2 regions of the Planococcus sp. YIM B11945 genome follow, and region 2 is predicted to be linked to the other one. Evidence: riboswitches for the same ligand, from Rfam matches in the RefSeq annotation. Region 2 holds a riboswitch; the other holds the start of a gene.
What was found. A riboswitch is a leader RNA that binds a small molecule or an ion and turns the genes downstream of it on or off. The one in region 2 is predicted to bind S-adenosylmethionine.
Positions count from the first base shown of each region.

Region 1 (8,671 bases), on a different contig from region 2:
TGTTGATTCGATTGAAGAAGCGCGCATTGAAGCGGATCGCTTAGCATTCGAACACGTTGAAATTTTAACGGAAGACCCGAACTACTTCCTGGAAAACATGACAAATTACGGCTGCTTGTTCTTAGGGCCTGAAACAAACGTGGCATACGGCGACAAAGTCATCGGAACAAACCATACATTGCCGACAAAAGGGGCTGCACGATATACTGGCGGACTTTGGGTGGGCAAATTTATCAAAACGGTCACGTACCAAAAGGTAACGACTCCAGAAGCCAGCGCTTATATCGGCGAATACGCAGCGCGCCTTTGCCAATTGGAAAACTTCGCGGGCCATGCTGAACAAGCACTTCTCCGTGTAAGACGCTATGGGAAAAAACAAACTACGTAAGAACTATTATAATGAAACAGTGGAATGGCTCCATTCCACTGTTTCATTCACTACATAAACTTCCTTATGGAGGATATAAAAGTAAGCGTTTTCTTAGAAAATGATCTTATTCCTTAGTTTAAGTGCAAAAAATTATTTTATGGGGTATTGGAGGGTTTTTATGTTAGGCATGATCGGGTTGTTTGGTGGTTTGGCATTATTGATTTATTTGACGATGAAGGGCATGAACCTTTTGATTGCAGCGCCGATTACGGCTTTATTAGTGGCCTTGCTGAATGGCTTGCCTGTTTTTCCGCAATTGGCGGGGGAAGGCGCAGCTAACTTTTTAACAAATTACATGACAGGATTTACCGGGTTCATCGCATCTTGGTATTTAATGTTCTTGACCGGTGCGATTTTCGGTAAAGTAATGGAAGACAGCGGCGCTGCTGACAGTGTATCCAAATGGATCGTCAGCAAAATTGGGATGAAACGCGCAGCGCTGGCCGTGGTCCTAGCATGTGCGGTCTTAACATACGGCGGTGTGAGTTTGTTCGTTGTTGCCTTCTCGGTTTATCCGATGGCGCTTAGCTTGTTCAAGCAAGCGGACCTTCCGAGAAGATTTATTCCGGCAGCTCTCGCTTTCGGTTCCACTACGTTCACGATGACGTCAGCGGGATCTCCGGAAATCCAAAACTGGATTCCGATTGAATTCTTAAACACTACACCATACGCTGGCTGGGAAGTCAGTGCGATTGTCGCAGTCTTCATGATGGTCTTCGGCTACTGGTGGCTGAAGAAAATGATCAACAAAGCGATGAAAAATGGCGAGCGATTTGTAGCTAGAGAGTCAGATGTGACTGGCGAAGCGCGAAAAGAATTGCCGAATCCGCTTCTTAGCATGATTCCTTTGCTAATTGTATTAATCATTTCGTATATTTTCCATGATTCTCTCGGAACTTCCGCTTTGATTATTGCATTGAGCGGCGGGATTCTCGCCACTTATTTGATCAATCGGAGATTTTTCCGAAACATTGGCCATGCGTTCAGCGAAGGGGCATTAGGTGCCGTGATCGCGATTGCTAATACCGCTGCAGTTGTTGGATTTGGCGGAGTAGTCAGAGCGACGCCAGCATTTGAATCGGCAGTAGGCGTAATGACCGGTATTCCGGGAAGCCCGCTCATTGGCGGAGCATTAGCGGTTGCGGTCATTGCGGGGCTTACCGGTTCATCTTCAGGCGGGCAAGCAATTGCCTTGCCGCTTCTTGCACCGCATTACTTGGACATGGGCGTGAACGCGGAAGCCTTGCACAGAACCGTTGCCATTTCTTCCGGTTCACTCGATTCTTTGCCGCAAGGTGGATATGTTGTGACAACGATCCGTTCAATTGCCGGAGAAACTCATAAAGACGCTTATCCAGCGTTTGGAGCATTAACTGTTGTGGTGCCATTTATTGGCGCAGCGTTGGCAGTCATCTTGTTCTCACTCGGAGTAGGCATATAAGTAAATCAAATGCCCAACAAACCTGGCTTTTTGTGGTTGTTGGGCATTTCTCGTTATACATACTAATTTTGAAGAGGTGGAACGTATGGAAAAGTTATCAATTATTGGAGCAGGAACGATGGGCCATTCAATTGCGTTGTCGGCAGCTTGGGCAGGGAAGCATGTGAACGTTTATGGCATCAATGAACAAGACGTTGAAAATGCAGATAGAGGTTTAATGAATAAACTTAAGGTGATGGCAGACAGCGGCTTGTTTACGGCAAGCGAAACCGAGAAGATTCGAGGCAACATTCGATTTTCTATAGTTCTTGAAGAAGTGATTGCGGATTCGACATTTATAATTGAAGTGATTCCGGAAGTGCTTGAAATGAAACGGGAAATGTACAAAAAAATCGAACATCTCGTGGGGGAAGACGTCGTCATCGCGAGCAACACGTCCGGCTTCAAGCCGAGTCTTTTGGCGAAAGAAATGACGCATCCGAACCGATTTGTCGTGACGCATTTTTGGAATCCGGGCCACTTGATTCCGTTGGTGGAAGTGGTTAAAGGCGAATACACCGATGACGAAACGGTGCGGCGCGCGATGCACGTATTGGCAGAGATGAAGAAAAAACCGATTTTATTGAATAAAGAGATCCCCGGATTTATCGGCAACCGTTTACAGTATGCGTTGTTCCGCGAAGCGCAAGCTTTGCTGGATGCCGGCGCTGCTACGAAAGAAGACATCGACGCTGCGGTAACATATAGCATCGGACGCCGTTTGCCGATAACCGGACCATTAATGACGGCCGATATGGGTGGGCTTGATGTGTTCTCGGCCATTTCGAATTATTTGTTCGAAGACTTGAGCACCGATCAGCGTTCTGGCGAAACCTTGACACGCCTTGTGGAAGAAAAGAAATTTGGAGATAAAAGCGGTGAAGGGTTTTATCATTGGGACAAAGCAGTTTCAGAAAAATTGAACGCTGAACGCGAGCAAATCTTGATCCACTTCCTGAAAAATGATTTGAAAGCAAATGGGGAGGGTACAGAATGACTGCCTACTTCTCAGAATTGGAAGGAAAGACTGTGATCGTTACTGGCGGAAGCAAAGGCATTGGCAAGGACATTGCAGAAACCTTTGCAAAACTGAAAGCCAACGTCGTGATTTCAGGGCGAGACGAAGCAACGCTAAATAAAACCTTAGATGAATTGAAAAGGTTCAACAGCAATTGCATCGCGTTTGCTGGAGATTTAAGCGATATAGAACAAGTGAAACGCATGGTGGAGGAAGCGGCTGCTGCTTTTGGAACGATTGATGTATTGATTAACAATGCAGGAGTCAATATCGCAAAACCAGCCATGGAAGTGACGGAAGAAGATTGGGATACGGTCTTGGACTTGAATTTGAAGACCGCTTTTTTTGCGAGCCAAGCGGCTGCGAAATACATGCTTGAGCAAAAAAGCGGACGCATCATCAACATCGCTTCGCAAATGGCGTTTGTCGGCTATGTAAAACGGGCGGCTTATTGCTCGAGCAAAGGCGGCTTGGTCCAACTGACAAAAGCGTTGGCCGTTGAATGGGCGTCTCATGGCATTCGCGTAAATGCCGTGGCTCCGACATTTGTGGAAACGGAATTTACGGCAGCAATGTTTGAAGACACGGCTTTCAAAAAAGATGTAGAAAGCCGCATTTTATTGGATGGCTTGTCAAAGCCGGAAGACACTACAGGCGCCGTATTGTATTTGGCATCAAACTTGGCGAACTTCGTTACCGGCGAAACCATTCGAGTGGACGGCGGCTGGACGGCTATATGATAGAGGAGGATAACGGAATGGAAGGAAAAGTATTGTTTATTACAGGAGCTGCCCGTGGGATCGGGTTTGATATTGCAACAGCCTTTTCTGAAGCGGGTGCGAAAGTGGTCATTTCCGATTTGGCGCAAGACACAGTGAGTGATGCGGTTAGCCGGCTTTCGGGTGAAGCTTCGGGCATCGTTTGCGATGTGACAAAAGAAGAAGACATCGAACGGGCGATTGAGTTTACCATAGAAAAATACGGCCGCATTGATTTTTTGGTGAATAATGCAGGCATGCAGCACGTGTCATTTATTGAAGAGTTTCCGACAGAGAAATTTGAATTGATGATCAAAATTATGTTGACGGCTCCTTTTGTAGCAATCAAACACGCGTTGCCGCATATGAAAAAACAAGGTTTCGGCCGAATCATTAATATGGCTTCCATTAACGGGGTCATTGGCTTTGCCGGAAAAGCGGCCTACAATTCCGCTAAACATGGCTTGATCGGGTTGACTAAAGTAGCTGCCCTTGAATCGGCAGCTCACGGCATTACGGTCAACGCCATTTGCCCAGGCTATGTCGACACACAGCTCGTGCGCAATCAGTTTGCGGATTTAGCCAAAACGCGCAATATCGAACTTGAGCAAGTGCTGGAGGAAGTTTTGTATCCATTGGTTCCGCAAAAACGCTTGCTCGATGTAAAAGAAATCACCGATCTAACGCTTTATATCGCCAGCGAATCCGCTAAAGGGATGACCGGGCAAGCCGTTATATTGGATGGCGGCTATACGGCGCAATAAAGGGAGAATTGAAGAAGAATACAAAAAAGAGCCCATTTCACTTGATTTAAAAAGGGCTCTGAGCTTGTAGACGAAAGAATTTTTATCGAAATTAGGAAGTAGTTATACAAGCATAGCATTGGAATTCCGAATCCTGCGCTTCAGCCGGACGCTTGCCGCGGGCTCGCGCCGAACTAACTCGGACGGATGCCCGAGTGGATTTCGGCACTTCGCTATCCCGCAGGCGTCGCCGGCTTACGCTTCGGATTCTACGTGTAGAAGGAATAAGAAGCGACAACCTTCTTTTTTTGCAGGTGATCGGTTATTTTCATTAAATGTCTTGCCACAAATTCGAAGCGACGCCCCAACCGGACCAGCCACGGAGACTCCTGTGGGAGCAGCGAAGCGACACGAGCCAAAGACCATGGAGCGAGCCTTGGCGAGTGAAGCGGCTAAGGCCGTGCCCACGGAAAGCGCAGTGGCCGGTTCGGTTGGGGTTATTCATCCCTATCCATTAATGCTGGAATTTTTCTATAGCCTGAGAGCCCATTTCACTTGATAGAGTGAAATGGGCTCTTTTTTCAATCAAACAAGAATTTCTTTTGATAAGTCGACGATGTATTTTAATTTATTCCATTGCTGTTCTTCAGTCAGCAAATTGCCGTGGTGGGTGGAAGCGAATCCGCATTGCGGCGATAAGCAAATTTGCTCGAGCGGCACAAATTGTGCAGCGTCTGCAACACGTTTTTTGATCACTTCTTTGTCTTCCAGTTCACCGTGTTTAGAAGTGAATACACCGAGCACCACTTTTGCGCCGCCTTTTGGAATGTGGTCGAGCGGTTGGAAGCTTCCGGAGCGTTCGTCGTCATATTCCAAAAAGAAGCCATTGACGTTTTCTTTGGCAAACAGCGTCGGCGCAATCAACGCATAGCTTCCTTCAAATGCCCAGTCTGACTTATAGTTGCCGCGGCATAGGTGAGTGGTCACGTATAAATCTTCCGGTTTTCCGTCCAAAACGCCATTTGCTACGCGCAGCGCCAAATCGATTAAAAATTCGCGTGGGTAGCGTTTGTCATTGAACGGAATGTCAGGCGACGAAAGGCCAGCGATGTAAACATCGTCCAGTTGGATATAGCGGGCCCCAGCATCATAAAACGTTTGAAGGGCGTCGCGATATGCTTGAATCACATCTTGCGCATACACTTCGATATCAGGATACAAGTTCACATCGCGAATGCCTTCATTGAAAAATTGGTTCGGGCTTGGAATCGTCAGTTTTGGAACTGCACGGCCTGCGACAATTTCTTTGAATTCGATAAAGTCTTTGACAAATGGATGATTCGGATTAAACGAGATTTTTCCGATATTGCGCACATCATATGCTTCGGTCTCGCCGTGTTTAAATTTATACCCAGTTTCCGGAGTATAGCCTTCAAAGCCTTCAATATGAGACATAAAATCGGTATGCCAAAACGTGCGGCGGAATTCGCCATCGGTAACGGCTTGAAGCCCAACTTCGATTTGCTTGTCGACAATGCGCTTGATTTCAGTTGTTTCAACTTCGCGCAATTGTTCAGCCGTGATCGTGCCGTCTTTAAATTCTTGGCGCGCTTTATGTATCGATTCTGGGCGGAGCAGACTGCCGACATGGTCAGCTTTAAATGGTGCTTGGACAGTGGTAATGGACATAGTAAATTCCTTCTTTCTTTTTCTGATTTCAACAAAAAACAGGGACTATCTTCAATAAAGAAGAAAGTCCCTGTTACGGAAAGCGTTCTTCTCATCTTTTAGGCAAATCGCCTATTGGAATTAGCACCGTACCTAAACAGGCGGTTGCTGAGACATCGCAGGGCCAAATCCCTCCGTCTCTCTTGATAAGAAACTAGCTATGTAATTGTTTTTGCTGCATGTTATTTAGCTTAGAGTATTTTACAAAGAAGTGCAAGGGGAAAAGTTGAAATAGTAGGGAAATTTGGCGAAATAAAAGCGGCTTTGGGTTTTGACTAAAGCCGCTTTTGATATAAGGTGTATATGAGCTTTAGAAAATAGAGGTTAAATCAAAACCAATGCTTGTTCCGAACATTTCTCGAGGAACAATTCGGTTTCTTCCGTTCCACGCATATCCATTCCCGCCAAAAGCTCCTGGATTCGCTTTACCATTGCGTGTCCTATTCCTTCTCCTTGATAAGAAGGGTTTACCGACAAGTGGTGGATGGTAAAATGGCCATTCGCCATTTCAACTCCGATCAATCCGATGATCGCTTCGCTTTCTTTCCAAAAAAACAATTGCCAATCCGGATTTGTTTGATATAGCTGCATGGTAGCCCGAAGCTTTTTCAGCTCGCGTTCTTTCGGCATGAAAGACAACAATCCCATGGCAATTTTTTCACAAGACTTTTTATATCGTACCAACATAATTATACGTTCATCTCCATCTTAAGAGGTCTTTATCCAGCTGTTCATCTAACCAATACAGAATATTCCCCGTACATAAATTTATAAACATAAAGCGTGAAATAAAACATGGGCTGCTTAATTGTGCATTAAGCTCGGATTGAAAGGGATCTGAATCGTTTGGCAATAAGGGCATTTCGTGTAAGCTTTTTGTTTTTCAAGTTGTTCGATGTAGTTCTCGCAGTCAATAAATTCCCTTTTTTCCGCCGGTGTGCCTAAAAAACCACATCGATCTCCCGCAAACTGTCTTTTATGAATCCGTTTTTTCTGATGATCGACAAAGTAATTCAAGGAGACCCCATCCTTTCTTACTAAAATATAAAAAGCCGAAAAGAAGCCCTCGAGACGAGATTCTTTTCGGCTTTGTTAACAGCTCTATAGTCTGTAACATTACACCAAATGTTGCACTTTCTATTTAAGAATAGGCTTAAAAAATATTTTAAATATTGACTGCTTTTATAAAAACTAAATCGGAAACGCTATTGTTTTCCTAATACCTTTATAATAGTTGATTTTTATTAAAAAGTACATATAATTATCTAAATATTTAATAAAATTATAAAGGATCTAAAATCTACTTACCATTCGTAAGCAAAATACATGTATTAAAATGGAAAAATCGCTACAATGAAATGGACAAGGAGTGAAAAGAATATGCCAACAAAGAAATACGAAAATATCCCGTTATCCGTGCTGGACTTAGCACCGGTAAATGAAGGCAGCAATGCCACAGAATCGTTTAAAAACAGTGTCGAATTGGCGCAGCATGTCGAAAAGTGGGGGTTCACGCGCTACTGGCTTGCTGAACACCACAATATGCCAGGCATTGCGAGTTCTGCTACATCGGTCTTGATTGGCCATATTGCTGGAGCGACTGAAACCTTACGGGTCGGATCTGGCGGCATCATGCTGCCAAACCATGCGCCGCTTGTGATTGCAGAACAGTTCGGGACACTTGAAAGCTTGTATCCCGACCGCATCGACCTTGGGCTTGGGCGAGCTCCGGGGAGTGATCAAGCGACTGCGTATGCACTTCGCCGGACGCTGCAAAGCAGCGGAGATGATTTTCCGGAGCATGTAGCGGAACTGGAACAATATTTTTCCGAAAATCCGACAAGCCGAGTTCGGGCTTATCCGGGAACCGGTTTGAAAGTGCCTCTTTGGCTTTTGGGATCTAGCGGCTTTAGTGCGCAGCTAGCAGCATTTAAAGGGTTGCCGTTTTCATTTGCCAGCCACTTTGCCCCTGATTTTACAATGCAGGCCCTGCAGTTATACCACCAGAACTTTAAGCCGTCGGCGGCCTTAAAAGAGCCGTATGCGATGGTCGGCGTCAACGTAATTGCGGCAGATTCGCAAGAACGGGCAGAATGGCTCGCGACTTCCCAACAGCAGCAAATGTTTGCGTTGATGAGAGGCATGCCTACCCAGCTGAAAGCACCAATCGACCGGTTAGAAGACGAGTGGAGCGATCGGGAAATCGCCATCTTCCGCGAGAAACTCGATACCGAATCGATGATTGTCGGTACACCTGATGTCGTCCGTGAAAAATTGCGGAACTTCATCTTGAAGACAAGAGCCAACGAAGTCATTATCAATTCACAAATTTTCCATCAAGAAGACCGGCTGCGCTCATATGAAATTGTTGCAGATCTGATGGAATAGAAAAAATCCCGTTCAATTGTGAACGGGATTTTTTTCAGTGAAAAACACCTCTTGATACAAGAGGTGTCTAATAAATTAGTGAAGATCCTTTGTTTTGGCTTCTTCACGCTGAACTTCTTCAAGAAT
Region 1 is NZ_JBOZWR010000003.1:356,954-365,624, reverse strand. It holds gene hisD (histidinol dehydrogenase) at 1-388, shown strand, start outside; gene ACRRQV_RS06435 (GntP family permease) at 549-1,871, shown strand; gene ACRRQV_RS06430 (3-hydroxyacyl-CoA dehydrogenase family protein) at 1,957-2,907, shown strand; gene ACRRQV_RS06425 (SDR family NAD(P)-dependent oxidoreductase) at 2,904-3,668, shown strand; gene ACRRQV_RS06420 (3-hydroxybutyrate dehydrogenase) at 3,686-4,450, shown strand; gene ACRRQV_RS06415 (5-methyltetrahydropteroyltriglutamate--homocysteine S-methyltransferase) at 5,015-6,118, opposite strand; SAM riboswitch class I at 6,207-6,310, opposite strand; gene ACRRQV_RS06410 (GNAT family N-acetyltransferase) at 6,482-6,844, opposite strand; gene ACRRQV_RS06405 (LLM class flavin-dependent oxidoreductase) at 7,538-8,545, shown strand; gene ACRRQV_RS06400 (hypothetical protein) at 8,621-8,671, opposite strand, start outside.
Region 1: linked by a shared signal. The riboswitch ahead of ACRRQV_RS06415 (5-methyltetrahydropteroyltriglutamate--homocysteine S-methyltransferase) and the one ahead of ACRRQV_RS10545 (ABC transporter permease) in region 2 are both predicted to bind S-adenosylmethionine.

Region 2 (8,671 bases):
CGCTTTTCAGCATCCGGAATGCCCACGAGCTTCAGCATTTCAACCGCTTTTTTCTTAGCTTCATTTTTCGGAAGTTTTTGGTGCTTTATAATGCCTTCTCGAATTTGGCTGCCTACTTTCATCGTCGGATTCAGGGACGTCATCGGGTCTTGAAAAATCATGCCAATTTCAGATCCTCGGACTTGCTGCAGCTTTCCAGGGGAAAGTTTGGAAATATCTCGATTGCCGAATAAGATTTCTCCGTTTTTCACTTTTCCACTCGGCCTAGGGATCATTCCCATGATGGCTTGCGCAGTGACGCTCTTGCCGCATCCGCTTTCTCCAACAATCGCCAACGTTTCCCCTTCTTCAACATGGAAAGAAACGCCTCTTACAGCCTGAATTTCTCCGCCATATGTCCGGAAAGATACTTTTAAATCGTTCACTTCCAATAGCTGGTTCATCAAAACCAAACCTCCTTAATTTTTCGAACGGGGGTCCAACGCGTCCTGCAAGCCATCACCAAACGCATTAAAGGCAAACATCGTCAATGAAATCATAAGACCCGGAAAAAACAGCCTCCACCATTGCCCGCTTAAAATCACACCAAGCGAATCGTTTGCCATTGTTCCCCAGCTTGCGGTCGGCGCTTGCACACCCAATCCCAGGAAACTTAAAAAAGATTCAGCAAAAATAGCTTGAGGAATTGTAAAAGTCAACGTCACGATAATAATCCCCATCATATTCGGCAGCAAATGCTTAACAATGATTTTGCTATGTGAAGTCCCTAACTTTTCAGCTGCTAACACATATTCCTGCTGTTTTAGTTGGAGGATCTGGCCTCGCACAATTCTTGCCATCCCGACCCAGCCGGTGATGGACAACGCAATAATCATCGTAACCAATCCGGGCTCCATGACGACCATGAGCAAAATGACCACCAACAGATAAGGAATGCCGTACAAAACCTCAACGATTCGCATTAAAATGCTGTCAATTCGGTCCCCAAGTTTGCCTCTTCCGGCCATATATCCAGAAACCCCTCCAACGGCTATCCCGATCACCAGGTCGATCAGTGCCGCTGCAATCCCGATCACAAGCGAAATTCTGGCTCCTGCCCATATTCTGGCCCACATATCCCGGCCAAGATCGTCGGTGCCGAACCAATGTTCACTGGACAACGGAAGATTTCCTTCGGTCAATGACTGTTCGCTTGCGCTATACGGCACAAGATAAGGACCGATCACAGACAGCAGACCGATCGCCGCCAGTAAAACAAAGCCGACCACCGCCATTTTGTTTTTCAGTATTTTCAAGACGGCGTCTTTCCAAAAACTTAACGCCGGCCGTGAAATCGCGTTATTGTCGAACTGCGCGGGATCTGCCGGCCGAAACAACGCATCTATTTCCGGTAAAGCATTTGCCATTTTATTCACCTCTGCTTGTAAGTTTGATTCTAGGATCGACGAATCGATAAGCTAGATCGATGATAAACAATGTAAAAATCAAAATTGCGCTATAAAAAATAGTAGTGCCCAAAATCACCGGATAATCCCGATTAAAAATGCTGTCTACAAAGTATTTTCCAATACCGGGGATGGCAAATATTTTTTCGATGACAAAAGTTCCCGTAATGATGGCTGCAAACAAAGGGCCGATAAAAGAAATAACGGGAAGGATCGCATTTCGAATTCCATGATTGACGATAATGGACAAAGTGGACAACCCTTTAGCTTCAGCGGTTTTGATGTAATTCTGATTGTATACTTCGAGCATGCTGGTTCGGACAAACCTCGCAATGATTGCTAATGGTCCAAGCGCTAAAGCGAACGAAGGCAAAATGGTGTGTTGCCACGTTCCCCATGAAGCCACCGGAAGCAGCCCCCATTCAACGCCAAAATATTTGATCAACAACGGTGCTAAAATAAAGCTTGGCACGGAAATGCCGACAATCGCGATAAACATCGACAAATAATCAAGCAAGCGGTTGTGGTTCAAAGCAGCGATGACCCCTAACCCAATTCCTAATACAAGCGCCATTGCCAGCGATTGAATGCCCAGCAACGCGGATGGTCCAAAGCCTTCTGCAATCAGCGTATTTACATCTCTTGTTTTCGATTGGATAGACGGGCCTAAATCGAATTGCGCAAGGTCTTTTAAATACAATAAATATTGTTCCGCTAACGGTTTATCCAAATTGTATTTAGCCCGCATATTCTCTAACACTTCTTCGGGCAGCATTTTTGCATCGCTGGCAAAAGGATCGCCAGGGATAAAATGCATCATGACAAAAGTCAAAGTGGCGATAATCCATAAAGTAACGACCATGGTCAACAAACGTTTGATGATATACACTTACAAGCCTCCATTCAACATTTTCAGCAGATACTCCATTAACCAAACAGAAATAGTAGGTTATCCATATAAATTTTTTTGCCATAACAAAACCCCTCAACTAAGATAAGTTGAGAGGCATATTTAACCGTTAACTTATCTTATCTGCGCAGAGATTTCTGCTGGAATTGGCACAGTATTCTACTAGAGAACCCGCTGCCGAGGTATCAAAGGGCCATGTCCCTCCACCTCTCTGGATAAGATGTGTATTAAATTTTTTATGAAAAAATAAAAAAACCTCTTCTTGAGCACAAGAAGAGGCATTATCTGTCGATACCGACCAGCTCTTCTTATCTCTCAAGCAATTGCTTGATGGAATTGGCACAGTGTTCTGCTAAAGAATCTGCTGCCGAGGTATCAAAGGGCCATGTCCCTCCACCTCTCTGGATAAGAAATACTATTGAGTTAATTTCTGCTAAAGACAACTATATTGCTATAACTAAAATTTGTCAATGAAATTTTTTAATTTTTTTCAAAAGATAATTTTATCCATTGCTCGGCCTTGTCGCTTTTTCTTTAACCACAACTTGCCACGAAACAATCGTCGTACTATCCCGTACGTTGTATTTTTGAATGGTTTCCAGCAGCGACTCCACAGCTGCCGCATGGGGAGCTCTATCAAATGCTCCGGCTAATTGCTCCGGATCCGTAAACGGTTCTCCCGGGCATTCGATTAAGCCATCCGTTGTCACAAACAATTGATTTTTGCCGGTTCTCAATTCCGCCGTGCCGGTGCTAAAACAAGGAACTAGTTGGTCGAAAGTGTTCACTTGACCGACCCATTCGTAAAAATGGCGCTGGTTCAACTCATATTGACCCATTTCTGCCAGTTCTTTATGAAATAAATACAGCAGGCAATCCCCAACCGATAACCACCAGACATATTTGCCTTTTCGCACCACAATCATGCATGCCGTTTCACCTTGGGTCTGCCGGCAAACTTGCAGGAATTCCTCGCTTTGAAAAATGGCAAGCACCTGCTCTTCCAACTTGCGAAAAAAGGCTGAATGAAGCGGTTCATTCAACAGATTTTTCACTTCCGCTCCATATTGTTCAAACTGGCCCACTACTTTCTCAGCGCTTTCAGCTGTATTGTGGGCGTCCAGCACCATGGCGAATTCCCAGTCATTTTCTTCATCCAGCCAAATGAGGCAGCCGTCTTCGTTTTTGGATTGCCCTGCCGACGAATTGCCACCGAAACGTCCTATAACAATGTTATGGATTTGTTGAATATCAGCCTGATCCACAAAAAGCTCTTGGCTTCCCACCCAACTGAATGCTTTTTCGTTTTTTCCCATTTCGGATCTTCTCCCTTAAGAGCTTTTTAAAAATTATAGTTGCCGCTAGCAGGAAATGGAAGCTTTTTCTAAATCTGCGGACTACTTGATAAAAAGCGATGAACTTCCTCCAATTTTCCGCACAAAAAAACTCCCCTTACAGGAGAGTTTTCCACTTTCCATTTAACATTATCGTTTAAAATGCTTTCTTCCAACACAGAAAACTTGTCGCCATAAACTTTGGTAATATGGCCATCGCCCCATGTGCAAAGGGCGTTTAAAATACTTTCCAAACTCACGCCGTACTCGCTTAGCTCATACTCCACTTTCGGTGGCACTTGGCTGTAGACGATGCGATTAATCACGCTGTCATCTTCTAGTTCCCGCAATTGCTGAGTCAACATCTTTTGGGTGATGTCTGGCATTAACCGCTTTAATTCGCTTGTCCGCTTTTTTCCGCGCATCAAATGGCAAAGGATTACGCACTTCCATTTCCCGCCGATCACTTCCAAGGTCGCTTCTACCGATATGTTGTATTTCTTTTGCTTGATCATTGTTTCTCTCCATTCTGATGGGCACTAAAAAGTACCTATAGCACTCTTAGGTATCTATCGCACTTTAAAGTGCGTACTTCTCATTATCAACACTAGGATCCATACTAACATTTATCGGCAGATATGAAACGAAAAGTTTCTTAATTGAGGAGGAGAAAAAAATGACTGCAGATAAAAAAAGAAGCACCTTCGCACTTTTAGCATTGGCACTCAGTGCTTTTGCCATCGGCACCACTGAATTTATCAGTGTTGGGCTATTGCCCATGATTGCTGAAGATTTATCCATTTCCGTAACAACCGCAGGATTGACGGTTTCCTTATACGCTTTAGGAGTAATGTTCGGTGCGCCTATCCTGACATCCTTAACATCCAATATGCCGCGCAAATCTCTGCTGCTTTGGATTATGGTGGTGTTTGTTATCGGCAACACCATTGCAGCGGTGGCTGCTTCGGTTAGCATATTATTGATTGCACGCATCGTTTCTGCACTGGCGCATGGGGTTTTCATGTCCGTCGGCGCGACCATCGCAGCGGACTTGGTGCCTCCTAATAAACGGGCAAGCGCCATTGCGATCATGTTTACCGGTCTTACGGTAGCGACGGTCACAGGCGTCCCGTTTGGCACGTTCTTGGGCCAACTTTTCGGCTGGCGGTTTGCTTTTGCCGCAATTGTGGTAATTGGCATTATAGCTTTTATCGGCAACAGCCTGCTCGTCCCTTCCGATCTTCAAAAAGCGGCTCGCACCACGTTCCGAGATCAGTTTAAATTAGTCTCGAATGGCCGGCTTTTGCTGGTTTTTATCACTACTGCATTAGGGTATGGAGGAACATTCGTTGTCTTTACGTATTTATCTCCGCTGCTTCAAGAAGTGACGGGTTTCCAGGCAGGAACGGTCACCCTCATTTTGCTTGTTTACGGCATTGCAATTGCCATTGGCAACACGATTGGCGGCAAGCTGGCGAACCGCAATCCGATCAATGCCCTGTTTTACATGTTTTTGATCCAAGCCGTAATTTTAGTGGCATTGACATTTACTGCGCCGTTCAAAATTGCCGGTCTGCTTACCATTATTCTGATGGGCCTGTTTGCTTTCATGAACGTTCCCGGTCTGCAAGTTTACGTGGTGATGCTAGCGGAACGTTTTGTTCCAAGTGCGGTGGATGTGGCATCCGCCATCAACATTGCGGCATTTAATGCCGGAATAGCCATCGGAGCGTATCTTGGAGGTGCCGTCGCAGATTCATTTGGTTTTATTCATACCGCCTGGGTAGGTGCCTTGATGGTATTCGGCGCTGTACTGTTAACCGCATGGAGCCGGGCACTTGAACGGAAAGACCCCAAAAGCGGTTCTACCGAATTCTATGCTCAAAACAGCGAAGCGATTTAACAACATAGATTTTTGGCAATTCATTTCTACAAAAACAAGGAGGCGTTGAAAAATGGTGAAAAATTTGCAAGACACAACCACTTTACACAATGGAGTCGAAATGCCGTGGTTCGGATTGGGCGTATTTCGGGTTGAACAAGGTCCGGATGCGGTAAACTCAGTTCGCTGGGCAATCAAGCATGGCTACCGCAGCATTGATACGGCTGCTATTTACGGCAATGAAGTAGCAGTAGGGCAAGGAATCCGGGAAGGATTGGAAGAAACCGGTTTGACGCGGGAAGACTTGTTTATTACGTCAAAAGTCTGGAATTCCGAACTTGCTTTTGATGATGCTCTAGCGGCGTATGATGCCAGTTTGGAGCGCCTCGGCTTGGATTACTTGGACTTGTATTTGGTTCACTGGCCAAAGCCAGGAAAATACAAAGAGGGCTGGAAAGCACTCGAGAAACTATACAAAGACGGCCGGGTAAAATCGATTGGCGTCAGCAATTTCCAGATTCATCATCTTGAAGACGTACTTGAGGACGCTGAAATTGTGCCAATGGTCAACCAAATCGAATACCATCCGTATTTGACGCAAAAAGAGCTCCATGCATTTTGCAACGAACACAATATTCAAGTCGAAGCGTGGTCTCCTTTGATGGCCGGTGAGTTATTGGATCAACCGGTCTTAAAAGAAATTGCTGACCGCCACAACAAATCGATTGCCCAAGTTATTTTGCGCTGGGATCTGCAAAACGGCGTAGTGACGATTCCAAAGTCGATTAAAGAGCATCGTATTATTGAAAACGCCAATATTTACGATTTTGAATTATCGGATGAAGAAGTGCAGCGCATTTTTGATTTAAACCAAAACCGCCGCTGCGGTGCTGATCCGGATAATTTTGATTTTTAAACCAAAACAAGCACCTCCCTCAGATGAGGAAGGTGCTTGTTTTTAGTTGTTGTTAGGTAAGACGTACTCTCTCGCCTCTACCCGGTTTCTTCCGAGCAGTTTTGCTTTGTAAAGCGCCATATCAGCTTCTTCTTTTAAAGCTTCGATTTCATTGGCATTTTCAACTTCTCCTGAAATCACTCCGACACTCACCGTAACAAATTCCGAAACCGGTGAAAACCCATGGGGAATTTGCATGTCGGATACCGATTTGCAAATGCATTTTGCGGCTTTTACGGCTACAGAATTAGGGTGATCGAAAATGGCAATGATAAATTCTTCGCCGCCAAAACGCGACAGAAAGGTATTCGAAGACTCTAAGCAGCCGCCGATTTGCTGGGCTACTGTGCGGAGGACTTTGTCCCCTTCGAAGTGCCCGTAATTGTCGTTAAACAATTTAAAAGCATCGAGATCCAACATGATAAAAGACAACTTCCGCTTGCCGATTGACTCCAACATCATTTCATCAATGTATTGCTGAAGCCCTCTTCGGTTCGGAATTTTGGTTAAGTCGTCTAATACCGTTAATTTTCTTAGCTGTTCATTCGCTTCTTCCAGTTCACGGTTTATTTCTTCGTTCTCTTCAATTTTTCCGGCAAGGTTTTCATTCGTTTCCATCAACAGCAATTTGTTGTAGAAATTTGTTTCATTGATTTGGTACAGCATCCGGGATGCCAGCCAACAGAAAAACAAAAAGACCGAGAGATTGGTGTAATGTCCCATTAATACGTCTTGTGATGGTTGAACGACCGGCAAGCCACCGAACAAGAATGCAATAGGAAGAATGTACAAAAGGAGAATCCGCTTATTGGATGCATGAAACAAAATAGAGACAGACATAAAGTTCACGGCAAAGGCCATAATATGGCCGTATTCTGCCTGATCAATCAGCGTTACTACCGCTCCCCAAATTAGAAAGAAAATCACAAAAGCCATCAATCCTTGATGGAATCGTTTTCCTTGTTGTTCTGTAAGAGTTTCTTCTTTTTCAAATTTGTGCAAAAACAAAAGCATGCCTAAGCTGGCACTTAATAATAGTGCATACATGATCAAATAAATGTTCACTATTACTTGCTGATCCGCCATAATGCCTGAAGCAAGATTGACAATGATGAGAACGGATTCAAAAAGAATGACAATTTCAGCAAACAGCTTGCATCGCTGAACGTTGTCCTTTAATAAATACTGTCGAAACAACTTTTCTTTTTCAAGTGTAGCGGCTGGATTTTTGCTGAGTAGAGAAAGAACTTTCATGGTTAACATCTCATTTCGTATTAACTATAAACAGTATACAAAACAAGACTAAAGTAGTATATAGTTTCCAGATATTATTTCTTGCTTTAGTACAATAATTTTTTTATCTCGTTTTACCTTCGAAGTTCAACTTTTCCACCTTTCCCCGCTACTTGATTAATTCTTTAACCAGTTCTTTATTCCGCTTATTAAATATATCGTTGTGAGAAGATACCATGGCCATGCCATAAGCTTCGGGTTCGATAAACTGCTTTGCCTTGTTGACGGCATTTGCCGCATCCTGAAACGTTCCGGCAATCAAATTCAGTTTACCCGAATGCTGAAGAATATCCCCTGCTGCATATAGTCCTGGAATGGACGATTCACTGGTGGCATTGCCGGCAATATAATAGCCATCAGCAATCTCAACTCGAATGCTGCTTTGTTCAAGCATGGAAATATCGCGTTCATATCCGTGATTGATAATCAATTCATCAATTGGCACCAATAGAGCTTCTCCGCTTTCTTGATGCGTAAGCTCAACAAGTTCAATTGCATTCCGTCCATCCGAAGCGATCAATTTTGTGATGGTTGTATTCAAGTAACAATGGACTGAGCTGTTCATCAGCTGCTTTACTTGCGCTTCATGCCCCGCCAATTCATTTTTCCGGTATGTAATCAGCACTTGTTTGGCAATCGGTTCAAGTTCGTTAGCCCAATCGATGGCAGAATTTCCGCCGCCTGAAATCAAAACGGTTTTGCCTTTAAAGCGCCCCAACGACTTTACGGTGTAATTCAAGTTGGAAACTTCGAAGCGTTCGGCGCCATCGATCTCCAGTTTTTGCGGATTTAAAATTCCACCCCCAACAGCTACAATAACTGCCTTGGATAAGTGCATTTGACCAGATGAAC
Region 2 is NZ_JBOZWR010000004.1:523,392-532,062, forward strand. It holds gene ACRRQV_RS10535 (ABC transporter ATP-binding protein) at 1-443, opposite strand, end outside; gene ACRRQV_RS10540 (ABC transporter permease) at 459-1,406, opposite strand; gene ACRRQV_RS10545 (ABC transporter permease) at 1,408-2,334, opposite strand; SAM riboswitch class I at 2,472-2,577, opposite strand; SAM riboswitch class I at 2,661-2,767, opposite strand; gene ACRRQV_RS10550 (protein phosphatase 2C domain-containing protein) at 2,859-3,671, opposite strand; partial or broken gene ACRRQV_RS10555 (winged helix-turn-helix transcriptional regulator) at 3,833-4,201, opposite strand; gene ACRRQV_RS10560 (MFS transporter) at 4,366-5,592, shown strand; gene ACRRQV_RS10565 (aldo/keto reductase) at 5,645-6,487, shown strand; gene ACRRQV_RS10570 (diguanylate cyclase domain-containing protein) at 6,530-7,789, opposite strand; gene ACRRQV_RS10575 (NAD(P)/FAD-dependent oxidoreductase) at 7,929-8,671, opposite strand, start outside.